DNA from 2 places in the Staphylococcus dromedarii genome. Region 1 is predicted to be linked to the other one. Evidence: predicted binding sites of a transcription regulator. Region 1 holds the regulator's gene; the other holds the start of a gene.
What was found. The regulator LexA, encoded in region 1, represses DNA repair genes until DNA is damaged. The targets are predictions, from matches to a motif close to CGAACATATGTTCG.
Positions count from the first base shown of each region.

Region 2: recA (recombinase RecA) is a predicted target of LexA. The motif match lies at 2,753-2,766, and genes of this name have one in related genera.

Region 1 covers NZ_CP094718.1:1,342,011-1,349,154, reverse strand. Annotated here, with positions in the region: gene rpsN (30S ribosomal protein S14) at 126-395, shown strand; gene guaC (GMP reductase) at 477-1,454, shown strand; gene lexA (transcriptional repressor LexA) at 1,579-2,202, opposite strand; gene sosA (DNA damage-induced cell division inhibitor SosA) at 2,346-2,564, shown strand; gene MUA88_RS06560 (DUF896 domain-containing protein) at 2,697-2,933, shown strand; gene tkt (transketolase) at 3,046-5,034, shown strand; gene MUA88_RS06550 (YneF family protein) at 5,222-5,461, shown strand; gene MUA88_RS06545 (CcdC family protein) at 5,686-6,162, shown strand; gene sbcD (exonuclease subunit SbcD) at 6,277-7,144, shown strand, end outside.
Region 2 covers NZ_CP094718.1:964,830-971,973, forward strand. Annotated here, with positions in the region: gene MUA88_RS04760 (YmfK family protein) at 1-266, shown strand, start outside; gene MUA88_RS04765 (helix-turn-helix domain-containing protein) at 283-678, shown strand; gene pgsA (CDP-diacylglycerol--glycerol-3-phosphate 3-phosphatidyltransferase) at 718-1,302, shown strand; gene MUA88_RS04775 (CinA family nicotinamide mononucleotide deamidase-related protein) at 1,544-2,704, shown strand; gene recA (recombinase RecA) at 2,911-3,960, shown strand; gene rny (ribonuclease Y) at 4,263-5,822, shown strand; gene MUA88_RS04790 (ArsR/SmtB family transcription factor) at 5,960-6,337, shown strand; gene MUA88_RS04795 (heavy metal translocating P-type ATPase) at 6,324-7,144, shown strand, end outside.

The sequences.
Region 1 (7,144 bases):
CCATTACGATTTAATATTTTATCACGCTTTTTTGGATTTGCCAACATTTTATCTTGCGTTTATGAAAGAAAATATGCTAGTATGTAAAACGTAATGATTACGATTTATAAAAAGGTGGTATAAAAATGGCTAAAAAGTCTAAAATAGCAAAAGAAGCAAAGCGTGAAGCATTAGTTGCACAATACGCTGAATTAAGACGTGAATTAAAAGCAAAAGGTGATTATGAAGCACTTCGCAAACTTCCACGTGATTCATCACCAACAAGATTAACAAGAAGATGTAAAGTTACAGGTCGTCCTCGTGGCGTCATGCGTAAGTTTGAAATGTCTAGAATTTCATTCCGTGAATATGCACATAAAGGCCAAATTCCAGGCGTTAAAAAATCTAGCTGGTAAATTTCATTCCCTTTGTTTACTTTATCCGTTAATGATAGTATATTATCATATGGATAAAATAAATGAGGGGTTTTTTAAAACATGAAAATTTTTGATTATGAAGATATACAATTAATTCCAAACAAAAGCATCGTGAAAAGTCGTTCAGAAATTGACACATCTATCCAATTTGGACCTAGAAGATTTAAATTACCAGTCGTTCCTGCAAATATGCAAACAGTGATGAATGAGCAACTTGCAGAATGGTTTGCAGAAAATGAATACTTCTATATTATGCACCGTTTTGATGAAGCGGCACGTATACCATTCATTAAACGTATGCATGAAAAAGGTTTATTTGCTTCAATCTCAGTTGGTGTTAAAGACCCTGAATTTGATTTTGTTGAAAAAATTAAATCTGAAGACTTGAAACCTGAGTATATCACAATTGATATTGCACATGGTCATTCAGATCAAGTTATCGATATGATTAAACATATTAAAAAACATTTACCAGAAACATTTGTTATCGCTGGGAATGTTGGTACGCCTGAGGGTGTTCGTGAATTAGAAAATGCTGGTGCAGATGCAACGAAAGTGGGTATTGGACCAGGTCGCGTATGTATTACTAAGATCAAAACTGGTTTTGGTACAGGTGGTTGGCAATTAGCAGCAATTAATCATTGTAGTAAAGCAGCACGTAAACCAATTATTGCAGATGGTGGTATTAGAACACACGGTGATATCGCAAAATCTGTACGTTTCGGTGCATCAATGGTTATGATCGGTTCTTTATTTGCAGCACATGAAGAATCTCCTGGTGAAACAGTAGAAATGGATGGCAAGAAGTACAAAGAATACTTCGGTAGTGCATCTGAATATCAAAAAGGTGAACGCAAAAACGTAGAAGGCAAAAAAATGTTTGTTGCACACAAAGGTTCACTTAAGGATACGTTAAAAGAAATGCAAGAAGACTTACAAAGTTCAATTTCTTATGCAGGTGGCAAAGATGTTGATTCATTAAGAAAAGTAGATTATGTCATTGTGAAAAACTCTATTTTCAATGGTGACAGAGATTAATTTAAAATAATGATTGATGATATAGAAAAAGCTCAGGGCACAATGCCTCTGAGCTTTTTTGATAATAAGTAAGGAGTTTTATTGAGAAGTTTATACGAGTAAAATATCATATTGATCCTGTTGACTACATTTCTCTAAATAGACCAATGACTTTCCCTAATACTGTTACATGTTCTAAATAAATCGGACTTAGCATACTATTTTCAGGTTGTAAGCGATAGCGATTTTTCTCTTTATAAAAGCGTTTAACAGTTGCCTCATCTTCATCCGTCATCGCAACGATAATATCACCATTTTCTGCAATAGATTGACTACGTACAATAACTTTATCTCCATCCAAAATACCCGCTTCAATCATACTATCACCCACAACATTTAATATGAAAATTTGTCCATTGTGCGTTGAAGTAAAATGTTCTGGTAGTGGATAGTATTCTTCAACATTTTCAACAGCAGTAATCGGCATACCAGCCGTTACTTTCCCTATTACAGGTACAAAAATTGTTGCTTCCATATTTACAGGTTCGCCCATTAATTCATGAACAATTTCGATAGCACGTGGCTTAGTTGGGTCTCGACGAATATATCCTTTTTCTTCTAGACGAGAAAGGTGCCCGTGTACAGTAGAACTCGAAGCTAAACCAACGGCCTCTCCAATCTCACGAACACTTGGTGGATAGCCTTTAGATTGTACGACCTGTTTGATAAATTCAAATATTTCACTCTGTCTCTTTGTTAATTCTCTCATAATTAGCACTCCTCCGTTAAATTTAAGACAATTATAGCATATTACACGAACATGAACAAACATTTGTTCGTCTTTTTGTTGACACGGAACATTCGTTCTGTTAAATTACTTATACAAACAAATGTTCGAGGGAGTGTATGAAGATGATACAACGTAAATATTCTGAAATGGTCTTATTTTTAATGGTGTTTTTAGCATCGGTTGTATTATTTTTCACTTTTTTTATTATGATAAGTCACAATGGGCAAACAGAACAAACGTACGAAATGACTGATCATACTTTAAAAAATAGTGAACAATATGAGTCTGCACCTCATCAAAGTAATGAGGATAGTGTATTTGCAATTACATTGAGCGAGTAAACAATATTGAAGGCAACACCTGCTAGATTTTGATGTTGATTGTTTCGCAATTATTTCATTAAGTAGAAGTGTTTGGTTTTTGCCCTTATTTCTGATATATTTTTTGTAAAGAAATTGACGGAGGGTTGCAGCATGTTAAGCCAAGAAAAACTAAATCGTATTAATGAATTAGCAAGAAAGAAAAAAGAACAAGGATTAACAGAAATTGAAGCGAAAGAACAATCAAAGTTAAGAAGTGAATATTTAGAAACATTCCGTGGTAGCTTTAAGGCACAGATTGAGCAAACAAAAGTAATTGATCCCCAAGGTAATGATGTGACACCAGAGAAATTAAAAACAATTCAAAAACACAACAATCTACGTAAATAGTTGTCACATTTTTCACAAAAAATATTTAATGATTATGATGGATTTATTAGGTATCCAATATGGCTTTCAGTTATAATATGGATATGAAGAGAAATAGAAGGGAAGTTATTTTATGTTCGATAAAAATGATACTTTAGCAGTAAATACTTTGCGTGCATTGAGTATTGACGCAATTGAAAAAGCTAATTCAGGACACCCAGGTTTACCAATGGGTGCAGCGCCAATGGCTTACACGTTATGGACAAGACATCTAAATTTCAATCCAAAAGCTGATCAATATTTCAATAGAGATCGATTTGTATTATCAGCTGGTCACGGATCTGCATTATTGTACAGTTTATTACATGTATCAGGTGCTTTAGAGATGGACGAGTTGAAGAACTTTAGACAATGGGATTCAAAAACTCCTGGACATCCTGAGTTCCGCCATACACAAGGTGTAGATATTACAACAGGACCATTAGGACAAGGATTTGCAATGGCAGTTGGTATGGCAATGGCTGAAAAACATTTATCAGCAAAATATAATCAAGATGATATTTCTGTTGTAGATCACCACACATACGTTCTTGCATCTGATGGTGACTTAATGGAAGGTATTTCACATGAAGCGGCATCACTTGCAGGTCATTTAAAATTAGATAAGTTGATTACGCTATATGATTCAAATGATATTTCATTAGATGGTAAAACAAACAAGTCATTCTCTGAAAATATTAAGCAACGATTTGAAGCATATGGTTGGAATCATCTTTTAGTTGAAGATGGTAATGACTTAGAAGCGATTAATCGCGCTATTGAAACAGCTAAAGAACAAACAGGACCAACAATTATTGAAGTAAAGACAATTATTGGTTATGGTTCACCAAATAAATCTAATAGCCATACATCTCATGGTGCGCCTCTTGGAGCGGACGAACGTGCTTTAACTTTTGAGAATTATGCATTAGATGCGAATAAACAGTTCCACGTGGATGAAGTTGTTTATGATATTTTCAAAGATACGATGATTGCACGTGCAGATGCGCATGAAGCAGCTTGGGAAGCAGAATTTAAAAAGTATGAAGAAAAATACCCTGAACTTGCAGCGACACTAAAAACAGCAATTGCTGGAGAACTTCCAGAAGAGTATACAGCATCATTACCACAATTTGAAGTGGGGCACAAAGCGGCTTCACGTGCTGATTCTGGAGATGTTATTCAAGCATTAAGTGCTGCAGTTCCATCATTCTTCGGTGGTTCAGCTGACTTAGCATCATCAAACAAGTCTAATGTAAAAGAAGAAGGAGATTTCTCTGCTGAAGATGGTAGCGGTAGAAATATTTGGTTTGGTGTGCGTGAATTTGCTATGGCTGCAGCAGTTAATGGTATGGCAGCACATGGTGGTGTTCATCCATATGCAGCAACATTCTTTGTATTTAGTGACTATGTAAAACCAGCATTACGCCTGTCATCATTAATGGGATTAGGTTCAACATTTATCTTTACACATGACTCAATTGCAGTTGGTGAAGATGGACCAACACATGAGCCAATCGAACAATTAGCAGGGTTACGTGCGATTCCAAACTTAAACGTGATTCGTCCAGCAGATGGTAATGAAACACGTGTAGCATGGCAAGTTGCATTAGAATCTAAAAATACACCGACTGCATTAGTCTTAACAAGACAAGGTTTACCAGTATTAGATGTTGACGCAACAGTCTTAGAAGAAGGTGTTCGTAAAGGTGCATATGTTGTTTATGAAACTGAAACAGCACCAGAATATGTACTTTTAGCTACTGGTTCAGAAGTGAGCCTTCTTGTTGATGTAGCAAAAGAATTAGCTGAGCAAGGTAAAGGTGTACGTGTTGTTTCTATGCCGAACTGGCATGCATTTGAACAACAATCACAAGCTTACAAAGATGAAATTTTATTACCACATGTTGAAAAACGCGTTGCAGCTGAAATGGGTGCAACATTAGGTTGGCATAAATATGTAGGTATGAATGGTAAAGTGATTGGTATTGATCGTTTTGGTGCAAGTGCACCTGGTGACTTAGTGATTGAAAAATATGGATTCACAAAAGAACGAGTTTTAGCTGAAATCGAACAACTTTAATTACTTATTACAACTAAATTGAGAGAATAAAAATAGGGCAATGAAAGCAAAAGGGTCTTTTGTTGTCCTATTTCAATTTTAGAATTTGTGACGGATGTATACGAAACTTTTCACAGATGCACAGATTTCTTTTGCCGTCTCTTGAAAACAGAGGTTATTTTTAGTAAAATGCTATAGGATAAAGAAAGTGGGTGAAACGATGGCGACATGGTTAGCAATTTTATTAATTGTCATTGCACTTATCATCGGTCTTGTTGGTGGATTCTTCTTAGCACGTAAATATATGATGGACTATTTAAAAAAGAACCCACCTATCAATGAAGAAATGTTACGTATGATGATGATGCAGATGGGTCAAAAACCATCACAGAAAAAGATCAATCAAATGATGACAATGATGAATAAAAATATGGACAAAAAAATGTAATATTGATTTATATAAGCAAGGGAATCGGTGGTTGTTACAGCATAGATTCTCTTGCTTTTTACTTTTATGTGTATTTTAATATAACTATAATAAACGAGTAAGTTAAAAATGACTGGCACACGTGTTTGGTGGGTGAGCTTAGGATACTTAGATTCCTATAATGCTTACACACCTTAATCATTGTACCAATCGTATTAAGTCCTATACTCTGAGGAGGCAACACAGTGAGCTATTTAGTATTTTCCATTATAGTGGCTTTTGTTATGGGTGCCATTGTCATTGTTGTGAGAATGAAAGCACAACAATTTCCAGTGAATGAGAAGAAAATTATTTTGCCACCCGTTTTTATGTCAACAGGGGCATTGATGTATGTTGTGCCATACTTTAGATTGACACATGCAGAAATTGTAGAGTCGATTGTGATAGGTGTTATCTTCTCAACGGTCCTCATGATGACATCGCATTTTGAAGTGAAAGATAATGCGATTTATCTAAAAAAATCAAAAGCATTTCCAGTAGTACTGGTATCATTATTAATTATTCGAACAGTACTTAAAGTATTTTTAGGGAATTCCATTGATGCGGGTGAACTTGCAGGGATGTTCTTTTTACTTGCTTTTAGTATGTTGTTACCTTGGCGTTTAGCAATGCTTTGGCGATATAAACAATTAAAAAAACGCATGCTCAATCAAACAATCTAAAAGAAGTATGTTTAATATAAGAAAGACTGTAGCGGCAAGCAGCGAACATAGCCAGTAGGTGTGTGACCTGCTTGTTCTTTTTTAACGCACAAATAATGAATTCGAGGTGGTAAAATGAAAATCATTCATACAGCTGATTGGCATTTAGGGAAGCGACTCAATGGACATAGTTTCTTGGACGATCAGAGACATGTCCTTGCTCAATTTGTCGAACAAATGGTGCTGGAACAACCTGATTTGATTATTATTGCAGGGGATATCTATGATAAAGCACATCCTAATAAAAGTGTTGTAACTGTATTTGAAGAGATGGTGCAAACATTAAATTTAGAAATGAGTATTCCGATTGTTATTATCAATGGAAATCATGATAGTAAAGAACGGTTAGGTTATGGTGCATCATGGTTCAATCATAGTCAACTATATATTCGTACAACACTTTCTTCGTTTTTCGAACCAATCGTTTTTGATGATATTGCCATTTATACATTACCATTTTTTACAGTTTCTGAAGCACGTGTATTTCTAGAAAGTGATGTTAAGACATATGAACAGGCAATTAAAAGTTTCGTTGAGTTGATAAAGCCACAATTGGATCTACAGAAAAAGAATCTTTTAGTGGGTCATTTTACGTTAAATGGTGCGCCTAAATCTGATTCAGAACGTGATTTAACGATTGGTACGATTGAATCTGTGTCATCAACATATTTAGCTTGTTTTGATGGTGTTTTACTAGGGCATATACATCATCCATTTGCGATTGATTATGACCATATATTTTATAGTGGTTCTTTATTGCAGTATTCATTTTCTGAAGTGAAACAAGCAAAAGGTTATCGCACCATTGAATTTGTTGATGGACAAATGAAGCAGACATTTAAACCATTAAAGTCACAACATGAATTAGAAGTTGTGAAAGGCAAGTATGAGGATATTATGAATGGACATTTTGAAAGGAAATCAGATGAAAGTTATTTTCACT
Region 2 (7,144 bases), 380 kb from region 1:
CAGCAAGGGAACAAAACCCAAAACATCAAGAATTAGTGCGTGAAGTGATGACTTTACCATCTGCTAAGGTGGTGGAACATCCAGATTTATTCGTCGAAGCGAGTGAGTATGAAATGGATGACTTTGACTACATCATTGAATTACGTGCAGAAGAGAATCAAGAAATTGCATATGATGAGATGAAACAAAAAACTGTAAAAAGTAAAAATAACTTAGATTTTGGTGATCCATTTGGTGGATTTGGTGATGGTTTCGGAGGATTTTAAGTAGGAGGTTGAATCAGTGAGATTAATTGGTGAAGTTTTACAGAGTAAGAGAGAGCGTTTAGGGATGACACTAACTGAGTTAGAATCTCGGACACATATCCAACGTGAAACGTTAATTGCGATTGAAAATAATCAATTTGAGACGTTGAATCAACCTACATACGTAATTGGTTTTATACGTAAATATGCACAAGCGGTCAATATGGATAGTGTGCAACTTCTTGAAAAACATCGAGAAGAGTTACCGAAAACCCACCGTTTTGCTTCAGAAGCATTGAAACAATTATCAAATGGCGAAAAATCAGCACAATTTCAAAATCGTGATAAAGAAACAAAGCAAGTTGCGATGATTATTGCAAGTCTTATTGGTGTAACAGCTGTTTTTTGGGCTGTATTTGGACTTGTGTTATAATGAATCGGTATAAAAAGATTATTAGAAAGAGGATGAATCATGAATATACCTAATCAGATCACACTATTTCGTGTGATACTAATTCCTCTCTTTATGTTATTTGCACTTGTTGATTTTGGTATGGGGCAAATGGCATTTTTTGGAGGACAAGAGGTACGTATTGAATTTTTAATCAGCGGCTTAATTTTTATTTTGGCATCTATTAGTGACTTTGTGGACGGCTACCTTGCGCGTAAATGGCAACTCGTCACGAATATGGGTAAATTTTTGGATCCATTAGCAGACAAACTACTTGTATCAGCGTCATTGATTGTACTCGTTGAACTCGGTCTTACAAATTCAGTTGTTGCCATTATTATTATTGCACGTGAGTTTGCTGTCACAGGCTTACGTTTACTACAAATTGAGCAAGGATTTGTCAGTGCAGCTGGTCAATTAGGTAAGGTTAAAACAGCTGTTACAATGGTTGCGTTAGTATTTATTTTATTAGGTGAACCATTAAGTCAATGGATCGGTTTCTCTCTCGGACAAGTATTGTTATATATTGGTGTATTCTTCACAATCTTATCTGGTGTTGAATATTTCTATAAAGGACGCGACGTCTTTTTACAAGATAAAAAATAATCTCGAGATATGAGAAAAAGTATAAAGTGATATTCTTAATCTTTAAAGAGGTTTTGAATATCACTTTTTTAAGTGCAGAAAATGTTGAGTCGTTATCATGGATAATCGATAATGATTGAGATTTATTTGATGAAATATGAAGCATTTCTTGGTTATTCAAATCGTGTGTAGGGTATAATGAATAAGCATTTTAAAGATAATTTATCATGATAGAAAGTGATTTTTGGGGAGGAAACAGGAGATGAGAGTTTGTATCATTGGTGTTGGATCTGAATTGCTATTAGGGCAGATTGCCAACACAAATGCACAATATATTTCCCGTGTGTTAAATGAAGCGGGTCACCATGTATTAGAACATATTGTTGTAGGTGATAACCCAGAGCGTTTAAAACGTGTAACAGAACGAGCAATTGATCAATATGATGCTGTTATTTATACAGGTGGTCTTGGGCCAACGAAAGATGACTTAACAAAACAAACAGTGGCAGAAGTGTTGAATAAACAATTAATTATGGACGAAGAAGCACTTGCGTTTATTGAATCTTATTTTGCATCACAAGATAAAGTGATGACACCTAATAATAAACAACAAGCGCTTGTTATAGAAGGTTCTGAAGTTTTGGCGAACCGTGTAGGAATGGCACCAGGTATGTATGTTGTCTATGAGGATACACATGTTGTCATGTTACCTGGGCCACCAAGTGAGATGAAGCCTATGGTCGATAATGAAATGATGCCGTTCTTTGTACAATCGGATCAGACAATCTTTTCTGAAGTACTACGTTTTTGTGGTATTGGTGAGTCTCAGGCTGAAACGGAATTATTAGATCTTATCGAGCAACAATCAAATCCAACGATTGCTCCTTTAGCAGGAAAACATGAGGTTACAATCCGTTTAACAGCAAGTGGTGAGGATATTGAAACATGCCGAGAATTGATTGCGCCTATCAAAATAGAGATCCTTTCTAGAATTGGTGAATTTTACTATGGTTCGGACAACATGACACCCGAACAAGCTGTTATGAATCATCAGCAAAAAAGTATTGCAGTGTATGATGGCGTAACAGATGGTTTACTGAATGCACGTTTAAAACAAGCAGATCATCAACAGCGTTTGCAAGGCTATCTATTGCATCATCCATCCTATATACAAATAGATGCATCGATTCAAGAACAGGTACAAGTCAGTGCAAAACTTGTTCAATCACAATTCAATACAGAACAAGCAATCAGTCTTTTAGCAGTTGATGAACAAGTGTATATCGGTTTCTTAGATGGTGATTTATTTGGATTAAAGCAATTTAAAATGGCTACATATCGCAATCTAATTCGAGACCGCAGTCAAAACTATGTGCTCATTGAGTGGTTGAATTGGCTCAAAGAAGCAACACTTGAGAAGTAGAAACTAAAGTACGTTTGTTCGTATTGTTGGACACCAATCGAAAATAAGCGAACAAATATTCGCTAAAATACTTGTAATTTCAGATTGGAGCTTGTATAGTATAAATAAATCAACAAAAGCACATGGAATAAACGTTTAACAAATTATATAAGTGATAATTAGAATAGATAGAACGAAACGATATTCGCTACTAGGAGGTACAATCATTGGATAATGAACGTCAGAAAGCACTAGATACAGTAATCAAAAATATGGAAAAGTCATTCGGGAAAGGTGCGGTTATGAAGTTGGGTGACAACAAAGACCGTAACGTATCAACGATCTCAACAGGATCAGTAACCTTAGACCACGCACTAGGAGTAGGTGGCTACCCGAAAGGACGTATCATTGAAGTTTATGGACCAGAGAGTTCTGGTAAAACAACAGTTGCCTTACATGCCATAGCTGAAGTACAAAAAAATGGTGGGGTAGCAGCATTTATCGATGCCGAGCATGCATTAGACCCAGTTTATGCAGAGGCGTTAGGTGTTGATATTAATAACCTATATCTTTCACAACCCGATCACGGGGAACAAGGTTTAGAGATTGCAGAATCCTTTGTTCGTAGTGGTGCTGTCGATATTGTTGTTGTCGACTCAGTAGCAGCATTAACACCAAAAGCTGAAATTGAAGGCGAAATGGGAGATACGCATGTTGGTTTACAAGCACGTTTAATGTCACAAGCATTGCGTAAACTATCAGCAGCAATCTCAAAATCTAAAACAACAGCTATCTTTATTAACCAAATTCGTGAAAAAGTAGGTGTTATGTTCGGTAATCCTGAAACAACACCAGGGGGACGTGCCTTAAAATTCTATAGCTCTGTTCGTTTAGAAGTAAGACGTGCCGAACAGTTGAAGCAAGGGCAAGATATAGTTGGTAACCGTACAAAAATTAAAGTTGTAAAAAATAAGGTAGCACCACCATTCAAAGTGGCTGAGGTAGATATTATGTACGGACAAGGTATCTCTCGCCAAGGTGAGTTAATCGACTTGGGTGTTGCGCATGATATTGTAGATAAATCTGGTGCATGGTATTCATATAATGGAGAACGTATGGGCCAAGGTAAAGAAAATGTAAAACTGTTCTTAAAAGAGAATCCAGCTTTAGAAGCGGAAATTGATCAAAAGCTACGTGAAAAATTAGGCATCGCTGGTGATTCAGAAGTTGAGGCTGAAGATCAAACAGAAGAAGCAGATACATTATTTGATGCATAATATAAAATAAAAAGACTCATTTAAGGTGGGATGGCTTGTTGCGACGGGCTGTTCCATCTTTTATTGATTAACTTAGATCAGCTACCAACTGTTTATTTAAAGATATGCACAGAACAAAAAGTAAAATAATAGGAAATTTTCACTTTCATAAGTTAAAGAATTGATGATGTTGTCATGACTCAAGTCTTGATTTTTCTGACTTCAAAACGTACAATTATACATGTATGATTTTTAGTGATATTCATATAATCATATAGAATTGTTTATATACAGATCAAATCCTAGAAAAAGGAGGTGTTTGTGTGAATTTATTAACCCTCTTACTCATTTTGCTGGGTATTATTCTAGGAGTTGTTGCGGGGTATTTTATCGCCCAAAATTTAATACATCAACAGCAAGTACAAGCTAAAAATACTGCTGATGATATTGTCCAACAGGGGAGAAAAGACGCCGAGAATCTAAAAAAAGAGAAATTGCTTGAAGCAAAAGAAGAAAACCAAAAGATTCGTGAGCAAGTTGAAAGCGAGCTGAGAGAACGTCGTAGCGAACTTCAACGACAAGAATCCCGACTTCTTCAAAAAGAGGAAAACTTGGAACGAAAATCTGATTTACTTGATAAGAAGGATGAGATTTTAGACCAAAAAGAATCTAAACTTGAAGAAAGACAACAACAAGTAGATGCAAAAGAGAGTAGTGTTCAAACAATAATAATGAAACACGAACAAGAATTAGAACGCATCTCCGGTCTCACACAAGAAGAAGCACGTGATGAACAATTACAACGTGTTGAAAATGAATTGTCACAAGATATTGCAGTGCTTGTTAAGGAAAAAGAACGTGAAGCAAAAGAAAAAGTCAATCAAACGGCGAAAGAGTTGTTAGCAACGACAGTACAAAGATTCGCAGCTGAGCATACGTCAGAATCAACGGTATCTGTTGTTAACTTACCGAATGATGAAATGAAAGGTCGTATCATCGGACGTGAAGGCCGTAACATTCGCACGCTTGAGACGTTAACAGGTATCGATTTAATCATTGATGATACACCAGAAGCAGTCATCTTATCAGGTTTTGACCCTATACGCCGCGAGATCGCTAAAACGGCCTTAATTAATTTAGTATCTGATGGTCGTATCCATCCAGGACGAATTGAAGATATGGTCGACAAAGCGCGTCGTGAAGTAGATGAAATCATTCGCGAAGCTGGGGAACAAGCGACATTTGAATTAAATGTTCACAATATGCATCCAGATCTTGTTAAAATACTTGGTCGTATGCATTACCGTACAAGTTATGGACAAAACGTCTTGAAACATTCAATTGAAGTAGCGCACTTATCTGGTATGTTAGCTGCAGAATTGAATGAAGATGTTACAATTGCGAAACGTGCTGGTTTACTACATGATATTGGTAAAGCCATTGACCACGAAGTTGAAGGTAGTCATGTGGAGATTGGTGTGGAGCTTGCAAAGAAATATGGTGAATCACCAACTGTAATTAATGCAATCCATTCACATCATGGCGATGTAGAGCCAACATCAATTATTTCAATCCTCGTGGCAGCTGCAGATGCATTATCAGCAGCACGTCCAGGTGCACGTAAAGAAACGTTGGAAAATTATATCAAACGTTTAGAACGTCTTGAAGCCATTTCTGAAAATTATGATGGTGTTGAAAAGGCATTTGCGATTCAAGCGGGACGTGAAATTCGCGTGATTGTATCACCAGAAGAAATCGATGACTTACAATCTCATCGATTAGCGAGAGATATTAAAGACCAAATTGAAGGGGAACTTCAATATCCAGGTCATATTAAAGTGACAGTTGTCCGTGAGACGAGAGCGGTCGAATATGCAAAATAGAGAAGCAACCTCACAATGTGTGGGGTTGTTTTTTTATGCCATTTTTAGAATGGAACATTCAAGTGGATACTTGAATAAAAAGTAGGGATTCGTTATATTATATTCAAGTGAATACTTGAATGAGGATGTGAGATACAATGGCTAAAAATGAAATGGGTTGTGATGCATTTATAATTGATGAGGCACATGTTCAAGAGGCAAAAGAAACATTGGCTCAAACTAATATTGAGAGTGTCAGTCTGATGTTTAAAAGTATTGCAGATATTAATCGTGCTAAGATTACTTATTTATTATGTGTGCACGATGAACTCTGTGTCTGTGATTTAGCTGAAGTATTAAATTTAACAGTTGCAAATACGTCTCATCATTTGCGTTTACTGTATAAAAATGGTGTGGTGACTTATCGAAAAGAAGGGAAGCGTGCTTTTTATCGCATATATGACGCACACATTCGCCAAATTATGATGATTTCGATTGCGCATAAGGAAGAAGTGATGACGTATGACAACAAATAAGAAAACATATCGTGTAGAAGGGATGACGTGTGCCAATTGTGCTGCGAAGTTTGAACGTAATGTCGAGGCATTGCCATCCGTGTCATCTGCTACAGTGAACTTTGGCGCTTCAAAAATTTATGTACAAGGTTCACCAACGATAGAAGAGATAGAGGCAGCAGGTGCTTTTGAGAATATTGAAGTTTTTGATGATGAAGTAGCAAAGACTGAACAATTGATAGAAAAAGCACCACAATCATTAATTGAAAAAATACAGCAATTTTTTATGAATCACCAAACTTTATGGTTTTCAACATTGCTTATTGTATTTGGTTATTTGTCACAATGGTTATATGATACTGAAACGATACTCACACCATTATTATTCGTGTCGGCAGTCATGATAAGCGGCTTATCACTATTAAAAGAGGGATTGCGTAATCTTATCCATTTAGAGTTTGATATGCGTATGCTTATGACCATTGCAGTGATTGGCGGTATACTTATCGGCGAATGGGGAGAAGTCGCTGTTGTTGTGATTTTATTTGCATTAAGTGAAGCACTAGAACGTTTTTCAATGGATAAAGCGAGAGAATCCATGGCTTCACTGATGACCATTGCCCCAGATACGGCCATCATTTTAAGAAATGGCAATCAGATTGAGGTACCTGTTGAAGAAGTGGCAGTTGGAGAAAGGTTATATGTAAAGGCCGGCCAAAAGATAGCGTTAGATGGTATTGTTCGATCAGGTCATGCTACGGTCAATCAAGCAGCAATCACTGGTGAGTCGATTCCGGTTGAAAAAGGTATTGAAGATGAGGTCTATGC